One region of the Comamonas sp. HJ-2 genome, then DNA from elsewhere that is predicted to be linked to it. Evidence: predicted binding sites of a transcription regulator. Region 1 holds the regulator's gene; each other region holds the start of a gene.
What was found. Region 1 encodes sigma-54, which starts transcription at its own class of promoters, with help from an activator protein. Its sites were predicted from a motif close to TGGCANGNAANCTGCTTT; they were not measured.
Positions count from the first base shown of each region.

Region 1 (3,275 bases):
AGCGTGGAAGACAATGTGCGCGCCGTGCTGGAGCTGCAAAAGGACGAGCAGGGCAAGACGCTGACGCGCGACGAGATCGAAAAGCGCCTCACGGGCCTGCTGCAGGAGCTGCGCGTGGAGCATCTGCGCCAGTCGCCGGCGCTGGCGCTGTCCGGCGGTGAGCGCCGTCGCGTGGAAATTGCCCGCGCCCTGGCCACGCAACCGCGCTTCATTCTGCTTGACGAGCCGTTTGCCGGCATCGACCCGATCGCGGTGATCGAGATCCAGCGCATCATCGGCTTCCTCAAGGAGCGCGGCATCGGCGTGCTGATCACCGACCACAATGTGCGCGAGACGCTCGGCATCTGCGACCACGCCTTCATCATCAGCGACGGCCATGTGCTGGCCGAAGGCACGCCCGAGGAGATCGTGGAGAACGCCGATGTGCGCCGCGTCTATCTGGGCGAACATTTCAGAATGTGATGACCCCCACGCTCCCTCACTTTGTGTGGTCGCTGTCCCCGGAAGGGGCCCTGACCGGCTGCGCCGGGGTTTGCCCTGGGGCGGCCCGGCGGCAAGTCCATAGCACTGCGCGCGTTTGCGATGATTGTCTGGGAGCCGCGCCTCGATGAAGCCAGGTCTCTCGCTACGCGTTTCGCAGCATTTATCGCTTACGCCGCAGCTGCAGCAATCCATTCAGCTGCTGCAGCTCTCCACCCTGGAGCTGGCGCAGGAAGTCGAGCAGATGCTGGTCGACAACCCTTTTCTGGAACGTGCGGGCGATGAGGCAGAAACTGCGGGGGATGCTCCTGTAGATGTAGCTGCTAGCGCCAGTGAATACAGCACTTCAGATGGTATTCATGCTGAAAGAGATGCATCGCAAGCGCAACAAGCTACTGAAACGGTAGCGGAGACATCAAACCCCGAAACCCCGGAAACGCTGAACTGGGAGGCCGACGGCATGGACGGCCAGGACGGGGAATGGGGCGGCGAATCCAGCAGCGAGTGGGATACGCCCTCGGCCAGCAGCTCCACGCGCAACCGCGACGGCGATGACGAAACCGATGCCATCGATCTGGCGCGCGAGCACCAGAGCCTGACCGACTTTCTGCACCGTCAGGCGCTGAGCCTGCATCTTGGTGCGGCGGACATGGCTGCACTGCGCTTTCTCATCGAGTCGCTCAGCGACGACGGCTATCTCGAGGATTCCCTGCAGGAGTTGGCGCAGAGCCTGGCTGGCGACGACTTGGAGGAGCGCGAGGAGCTGGAGCAGCACTTTGCCATTGCGCTGAAGCTGCTGCAAAGCCTGGAGCCCGTGGGTGTGGGCGCGCGCGATCTGGCCGAGTGCCTGCAGCTGCAGCTGCGCGATCTGATCCGCACGGCCGAGGACGAGGGCACGACCGAGGCGCATATGAGCCGGCTGCTGCTGGCGCAGGCCATCTGTGCCCAGCCCATGGACCTGCTGGCGCGGCGCGATCTGCGCAAGCTCACCAGCCTGTGCGGTGCGCGAGAGGAGCAACTGCGCGAAGCCATGGCCCTGATCGCCAGGCTGGAGCCGCGTCCGGGGCGCCGCTTTGTCGACGTGGAACGCCATATCGTGGTGCCCGATGTCATCGTGCGCCCGGTGCGGTCCGGCTCGGGCCGGGTGGACTTCTCCGTGCAGCTCAACCCCGAGGTCATGCCGCGTCTGCGCGTGCACGACATCTATGCCAGCGTGCTGCGCCGCCACAAGAACAGCGACGGCCATGCGGCGCTGCAGCAGCAACTGCAGGAGGCGCGCTGGTTCATCAAGAACATCCAGCAGCGCTTCGACACCATCTTGCGTGTTTCCGAAGCCATCGTGGAGCGGCAGAAGAACTTCTTTGTGCATGGCGAGCTGGCCATGCGCCCGCTGGTGCTGCGCGATATCGCCGACACCCTGGGCCTGCACGAGTCCACCATCAGCCGCGTGACCACGGCCAAGTACATGGCCACGCCCCAGGGTACCTTCGAGCTCAAGTATTTCTTCGGTTCGGGCCTGGGCACGGAAACCGGCGGCAGTGCTTCCAGCACGGCCGTGCGTGCGCTGATCAAGCAGTTTGTCGATGCCGAAGATGCCAGAAAGCCGCTGTCGGACGCCAAGCTGGCCGATATGCTCAAGGAGCAGGGCATCGAGTGCGCGCGCCGCACCGTCGCCAAATACCGCGAGCAGCTCAAGATACCGACGACCACGCTGCGCAAGGCGCTGTAGGGCACCGCAGAAACAAGAAAGCCGCTGATGCATCGCACAGCGGCTTTCTTGTTCTGTATTTAGGGCGGGAGCCTTGATAAGGCATTCCTCAAGCAAGGGGCAGCGAGCAAGAGCCGCCCTTGCGGCGATGCTGCCGTCCCCCTTGGGGGCGCCCGGCCAGGGGAAGGCGCGTAGCGCCTCAGGGGGTTATCAAGAAACCAACCACCAGATAAACCAGACCAGCACGCCGATCATCAGGCCGAACTTGAGGATCTTGTAGAAGGTCGGATTCCAGTCGCGGAAGGCACGGCGGTACTTGCCCGCATAGAACGAGATCTTGAACAGCTTGCTGATCATGCCGCGCGGATCGCCCTCGTTGTTGGGCGAGCTGGCGGCGGCCACCACGTTCTTGCCCAGCCAGTGATTGAGCCACTGGGCAAAGCCATTGGTCATGGGGCGCTCCACATCGCAGAACAGCACGATGCGATTGCCTTCCGAGCGGTTCTCGGCCCAGTGCATAAAGGTCTCGTCGAAGATCACGCCTTCGCCTTCGCGCCAGCTATAGGGCTGGCCGTCGACCTCGATCATGCAGCGGTCGTCGTTGGGCGCCAGCACGGCCAGGTGATAGCGCAGCGAGCCCGCATAGGGGTCGCGGTGCAGATTGAGCTTGGCGCCGGGCGGCAGCTCGGCAAACATGGCGGCCTTGACGCTGGGAATCGATTTCACCAGGGCCGTGGTCTTGGGGCACAACTCCATGGCCGAAGGGTGGGCGTCGCCGTACCACTTGAGGTAGAAGCGCTTCCAGCCGGTCTTGAAGAAGGAGTTGAAGCCTGCGTCGTCGTTGTTGGCTGCGGCCTTGATCTGCATGTTCTTTTGCAGATTGACGGCTTCCTCGCGGATCTCGCGCCAGTTGGCCTGCAGCGGCGCCAGCTCGGGGAAGGTGCTGGTGGGCAGATAGGGCGTGCGCGGCACCTTGCTGAACATCAGCATGAAGACGTTGAACGGCGCTGTGAACGTGGAGTGGTCAAACAATTGCTTGACCACCTTGTGGCGCACCTTGCCGCGCAGATGCATGTACAGCCCGCAG
Region 1 is NZ_JBSIFD010000022.1:13,777-17,051, forward strand. Features, by position in the region: gene lptB (LPS export ABC transporter ATP-binding protein) at 1-462, shown strand, start outside; gene ACWGXF_RS17785 (RNA polymerase factor sigma-54) at 608-2,209, shown strand; gene ACWGXF_RS17790 (aspartyl/asparaginyl beta-hydroxylase domain-containing protein) at 2,399-3,275, opposite strand, start outside.

Region 2 (3,275 bases), on a different contig from region 1:
CCCATCAACGAGGCCGGCGACAAAGCCCTGACCAGACTGGCCGAACAGCTGTCGCGCTGGGAGATCACCCCCACGGGCACCGAGGGCTATAAAAAAGCCGAGGTCACGCTGGGCGGCGTGGACACCAGGGTGCTGTCCCAGCAAACCATGGAATGCAAGACCCGGCCGGGCCTGTACTTTATCGGCGAGGTGGTGGACATCACCGGCTGGCTGGGCGGCTACAACTTCCAGTGGGCCTGGGCCAGTGCCGCCGCCTGCGCCCAGGCCATGGCGGAAAAGCAGTCAGTCATGGCTTGAGCGACTGGAACCGAAGCGCCTGCCGCCATGAAAAAAGGATGGTTGAGCCATCCTTTTTTGCTGCCTGCGCCTCCGGCGCACCATCCGATCAGGCAGAAAACTCCTTGCCTTCATAGTGTTCGGGAACCTTGAGCTGCCCCGAGGCGATGGCAGCCGACGCCCTGGCCACGCGCTCGCGCACAGCGGCGGCCACGCTCTGGCCCATGGTCAGGCGTACGGCGGCCGGGTCGCTCAAACCGATCTTGCGAATGCCCGGGCCGGGCGCACCGCGCTCCTGCATATCCTTGACGGCCAAAAACGCGCCAATGCCCACATCGGCCCAGGCGGAAGCGACAAACACCTGCGGGTCCACCCTGGTCCAGTCGATCACATTGCCGATCTGGCGCGTGCCCGCCTCACGGCAGGCCTGGGTCACGCCATCGCGGCCGGAGTTGAGCATGGTGAAGATCACATCGGCACCGGCAGCCATCTGGGCCCTGGCAATGCGGTGCGACAAAGCGTTGTCGTCCTGATCGCCAGAGAAGTTCGTCAGCAGCTTGACCCTGGGGTCGGTATCGCGCACGCCGGCCGCATAGGCAGCACGCCCCTTGAGTCCCGGGGGCACGCGAATGCCCGACATATGGCCGACCACCCCGGTTTTGGTGGTCAGCGCCGCCAGCACGCCGGCCAGATAGGCCGACTCCTCCTGCAGCACGTCATAGCTGCAGAGATTGCTTCCCTGTACCGCGCCCTGGGTCACGACGAACTGGGTCCTGGGAAAGCGCGCCGCAACTTCGGCTGCGGCCTGATTGTTCTGCCCGCCATGGGCAATCACCAGTTGCGCCCCCTGCTCCGCGAGCTGTGCAAGAGCCGGCACCAGCAACTCCTTCCTAGGCGCCATGCCGTCGAGAAAGCGGGTCTGCACGCCCAGCTCCTGGCGTGCTTTTTCCAGGCCGCGCCAGCCGGCCTCCATAAAGCCCTTGTCGCTGCGCGAGCCCGCAAACAGACCACCCACCACCAGGGAACCGCCGGATGCGGCAGGCCCGGCAACTCCGGCCCTGCCGGCACAGGCCGTCAATGCCAGCAAGCCCGGCACGGCTACGGCCGAAGCCATCCATTGGCGACGCGAAATAAATGAGGAATGAGAAGCGCTGGACAAGATGGAAGCTCCTTGAACACAGAAAAACAGCGACGCGCACAGGCACGAAACCCACCTATTCCTTGACCTTGGTCACGAAATAAAGCCTCTAAACCGTATGCAATTTCCGTGCACACGATACTCCCAAGAAACCCCAGCGCCGGGCTCGGCTGTCCTGGCGCCTGGGCAGCACCGTGCTCTTGCATTGCGCATCCGGCTTCGCTCCGCAATACACGCGACTTGAACGCGCCGATAGTCCAAAAGGCACAATGGCGGTGCCTGAATCTGGTCTGCGACAACGCCCTGCCTGCCGCCGCAAAACCATGCGCGCGCGACCGACGCCGGATTGCTTCACGCCCCATTGAAGACGCAGCCCAAGTCTTGGTCTATAATGCTCGACTTTGCTGGCATTACCCCGTCGGCCATACTAGTTAAAAAGTGGCGGGGAAACCGCTGTTCACGGCTCTCAGGCCCGATCTTCCCGAGAACCCTCTGTCAGCACAGATATATCTGGAAATTAAATGACTACCATCCGCGTCAAAGAAAACGAGCCCTATGAAGTTGCCCTGCGCCGCTTCAAGCGCACCATCGAAAAGCTGGGTCTGCTGACCGATCTGCGTGCTCGCGAGTTCTACGAAAAGCCCACAGCCGAGCGCAAGCGCAAGAAGGCTGCTGCCGTGAAGCGTCACTACAAGCGCGTTCGCAGCATGCAACTGCCTAAGAAGCTGTACTAATCGTTGATTAGGACCAGTCGGCCTTAAAACAGCCGCAAACCCGCGCTCGGGACGCCAGGCGCGGGTTTTTTGTTTTCTGGCCACTGCCAAGCCTGCCCGGCTGCGCAGTGACCTCCCAGCGCATGGACAGTCAGCGTCCGTTCGCCCACCCCAAGGAGAAAGCCATGAGCCTGAAAGCCCAGATTACCGAAGACATGAAGACCGCCATGCGTGCCAAGGACAGCGCGCGCCTGGGCACCATCCGCCTGCTGCAGGCCGCGATGAAGCAAAAGGAAGTGGACGAGCGCATCGAGCTCGACGACGCCGCCGTCATCGCCATCGTCGACAAGCTGATCAAGCAGCGCAAGGACTCCATCGCCGCCTTCGAAGCCGCCAACCGCGCCGATCTGGCCGATGTGGAAAAGGCCGAAATGGAAGTGCTCAAGGTCTATCTGCCCGAACGCATGGGAGAAGCCGAGATCACCGCAGCCGTGCAGGCCATCGTGGCCGAACTGGGTGCCTCCGGCCCTGGCGACATGGGCAAGGTGATGGGCGCCGTCAAGGCCCAGCTGGCCGGCAAGGCCGATATGGGCCTGGTGTCCGCTGCCGTGAAGGCCGCACTGACCCGATAATTGGCAAATAGCCTGGGCCGCCACGCGGCATCAGGCTCAAAAACAGAAGCTGCTTGCGCTGGTTGTGTATGACTTTCAGTCTAAAAAGACTTTAAAAGACATGCATATTAGGCGCCAGCAGCTTCTTTTTTCATAGCATTCTTGAATCCTGCGGGCGCCTCGCGGCTGAAGAACTCCTGCAGGAACTCGACGCAGACCCGCACCTTGGCCGAGCGCTCCAGCCGCGTCGGATAGACGGCCCAGATATTCGCCTGCTGCTGCCACTCGGGCAGCAGCTGCAGCAATCGTCCGGCCTGCAGATCGGCCGCCACATCCCAGAGCGAGCGCAGCACGATGCCATGACCGTCGCGCGCCCATTGCACGGCCATCTCGCCATGATTGGTGGACAGCGGCCCGGTCACTTTCACACTGCGCTCCTGACTGCCCGAGCGCAGTTTCCAGACACCGAAGGGATGATCGCGCTCCTTGATGACCAGACAGTCATGTGCTGCCAGTTCATCAAGCGTGCGCGGGCTG
Region 2 is NZ_JBSIFD010000010.1:194,632-197,906, reverse strand. Features, by position in the region: gene ACWGXF_RS10020 (BaiN/RdsA family NAD(P)/FAD-dependent oxidoreductase) at 1-297, shown strand, start outside; gene ACWGXF_RS10015 (BMP family protein) at 386-1,435, opposite strand; gene rpsU (30S ribosomal protein S21) at 1,936-2,148, shown strand; gene ACWGXF_RS10005 (GatB/YqeY domain-containing protein) at 2,313-2,759, shown strand; gene ACWGXF_RS10000 (LysR substrate-binding domain-containing protein) at 2,867-3,275, opposite strand, start outside.
Region 2: a site for sigma-54 is predicted at 1,532-1,549, ahead of ACWGXF_RS10015 (BMP family protein). Genes of this name have one in related genera too.

Region 3 (3,275 bases), on a different contig from region 1:
AAACCAGCCCGGATGCAAGACACAGCAACGACAACACATAAAACTTCTTCATTCGGTCCTCTCAGGCAGACGGCGGCCGCAAGTCCGCAATACCCTGAGTATCGCTCCAAGCCTGCGGCTTTTATTGACTACTTGACCGCCACCAACCCGTTTGGTTCCTTTGCTGCCACGCCCGCCGCAGCGGGCGCTCAATAAAAAAGGCGGCTTGCGCCGCCTTTTTTGACCTCTGCTTTACAGCGAGAAGTACATATCGTATTCGACAGGGTGCACCGACTGGCGATAGCGAGTCACTTCGCCCATCTTCAGCTCGATGTAGGCATCCAGCATGCTGTCGGAGAACACACCGCCCTTGGTCAGGAACGCACGGTCGGCGTCCAGGGCTTCCAGAGCCTGATCCAGGCTGTGGCAGACGGTAGGCACCAGCTTGTCTTCCTCGGGAGGCAGGTGGTAGAGATCCTTGGTCGCGGCTTCGCCGGGATGGATCTTGTTTTCCACGCCGTCCAGGCCGGCCATCAGCAGAGCTGCGAAACCCAGGTAGGGGTTCATCAGAGGATCGGGGAAGCGGGCTTCCACGCGACGAGCCTTGGGATTGCTGACGTAAGGAATACGGATGGAGGCCGAGCGATTCTTGGCCGAGTAGGCCAGCTTCACGGGCGCTTCGAAGCCGGGAACCAGACGCTTGTAGCTGTTGGTGCCGGGATTGGTGATGGCGTTCAGCGCACGAGCGTGCTTGATGATGCCGCCGATGTAGTACAGGGCGAAGTCGGACAGGCCGGCATAGCCGTCGCCGGCAAACAGGTTCTTGCCATCCTTCCACACGGACTGGTGCACGTGCATGCCGGAGCCGTTATCGCCAGCGTAGGGCTTGGGCATGAAGGTTGCCGTCTTGCCGTAGGTGTTGGCCACGTTCCAGATGATGTACTTCTGCAGCTGTGTCCAGTCGGCACGCTCGACCAGGGTCGAGAAGCGTGTGCCGATTTCGTTCTGACCGGCGCCGGCCACTTCATGGTGGAACACTTCGACAGGGATGCCGACCGCTTCCAGCAGCAGCGACATCTCTGCACGCATGTCCTGGGTGCTGTCGACAGGAGGAACGGGGAAGTAGCCACCCTTGACGCGAGGACGGTGACCACGGTTACCGGTTTCGAACTTGGTGCCGGTGTTCCAGGGAGCCTCGTATTCTTCGATTTCGAAGAAGGGGTTGTGAGGCTCTGTACCCCAGCGCACGCCGTCGAAGATGAAGAATTCGGGTTCGGGACCGAAGTAAGCGGTATCGCCCAGGCCGGAAGCCTTCAGATAGGCTTCGGCACGCTTGGCGATGGAGCGGGGATCGCGGTCGTAGGCCTTGCCATCACCGGGTTCGATCACATCGCACTGCAGAATCAGTGTGGTTTCTTCGAAGAAGGGATCGATATTGGCAGTGTTGGGATCGGGAACCAGCTGCATGTCCGAGGCTTCGATACCCTTCCAGCCGGCAACGGAAGAACCGTCGAAAGCATGGCCCGAGGCGAACTTGTCCTCGTCGAAGTGCGACACGGGCACGGTCACGTGCTGTTCCTTGCCGCGGGTATCGGTAAAGCGCAGGTCCACGAACTTGACCTCGTTATCCTGCACCATCTGCATCACGTCTGCAACGGTCTTCGCCATTAGATCTCTCCTGCCAACTTTGGCTGATCAAATAAAGAATGAATAGTATCTAGCAGTTTGCGTGCCAACTCGAACTCGGCGCCTCACAACAACATCTGCGCACCGAAACCGAGCCTTGGTGTAAAGATATTCGGCACAAGACATAGGCACTTACCAGAGCTGCATCTGCAAACTGCACCAAACAGACGCGCATTGTCTCACTGCCAGAGCACGCCTCACAATTGCACCATCTTGGTGAATATCATTGCACCAATATGGTGCAATTTGGAAATAGGATTGTTTTTGGTGCATGACACCTGATTCGCCCTGCTGCAGACGCTTCTCAGCGAGCCACCGAAGCTGCACCATCCGAATCATCTGCACCAGGTGCAAACGGGACCTGCGGGTCGGCAGCACTTGGCATGGTCTGCGCCCTCATTTGCTCCAGCGCCGCCAGGCAGAAGTGAGCAAACCACAGTGCAGAGAAGGCAAACACCAGCGCATAGATCCAGATCGCAATCGGAACCAGAATCCAGAAAGCGGCCAGGAACAGCAGCCCGGAAATCCAGACCACACCAGGTGCTGCGCCCAGATAGCCGCAGATCACACCCATCAGAATGAGCGACATGCGGTGACGGGCAAACAGGGCCCGGCGCTCGTCCTTGCTGGCATGCTCGGACAAGGCGTCAAATGCCATGACCCTGTAGGTGAGCCATCCCCAGATCAAAGGCGCCACCACCAGCATCAGCGGCGGGAACACCCATAGCGGCAGAGTGACAAACAAGGCCAGTAGCGCAATCAACGTGGAGCCGCCCGACCAGACCAGGCTGGCTACGGTGGAACCACCATGCTTTTTCTCGAGCCCGACAAAGCGTTTCTCGGCCACCAGCTGTGTCAGCACAGGCGCCATGAACAGGCCCACCAGCAGCAAAACCAGCACCACGAGTACCGGCATTGCGCCCAACACAACAAAAATGGAAGCCACCACCTCCGAGGCATACCCAAGGCCCAGCCCCTGCAGCCATAGCCATAAGGAATGCAGCCAGCCCACCCCGTCCAGCAGGCTTTGCACCTTGAGGACCGCATCGGCCCAGAAGAAGTAACCCAGAAGCCAGGCCATCAAGGCCATGGCCAGCAGCGGCAGGAGTGACCAGACAATGACCCGCTTATGCAGGCAATACGCCATGGCACGCCAAAAAGAGTCGAGTAGCAAGCTCATGCTGGCAAGCATACTCAAGGATTGACTTATGCGCGACCCATCAATCGCAGGACAGCCAGCCACTGCTGCGCCCAGAAGCCACGGCCATAGTCGCGCAATTGACCTTTTGCATTCGCTTGCACCTGATCGCGAATGCCCGTGGGGTCATAGCGCAGATCAAAGTTGGCCGTGCCAAACAATATGTCCCACCAAGGCAACAATACGCCGAAATTGTTGCCATGCACCTTCTTGTTGCGCACGGGCGCCATGGGTTCGTGGCCGATACCGATGGCGTGGTGGCGGCGGTGAAAGCGTGGACTGATCCACAGGCGCTCGCCCAGCTGGCCAAACCAGATGCGCACGTTGGCATGCTGAAAGCTCTCGCTGAGCTGGGTCAGGGCCACGATGGCCACGAACTGCCCCGGAGCCACGCCAATCAGCTGTGCCACCA
Region 3 is NZ_JBSIFD010000006.1:99,516-102,790, reverse strand. Features, by position in the region: gene ACWGXF_RS07445 (hypothetical protein) at 1-52, opposite strand, end outside; gene glnA (type I glutamate--ammonia ligase) at 232-1,647, opposite strand; gene ACWGXF_RS07435 (EI24 domain-containing protein) at 1,970-2,857, opposite strand; gene ACWGXF_RS07430 (sterol desaturase family protein) at 2,872-3,275, opposite strand, start outside.
Region 3: a site for sigma-54 is predicted at 1,697-1,714, ahead of glnA (type I glutamate--ammonia ligase). Genes of this name have one in related genera too.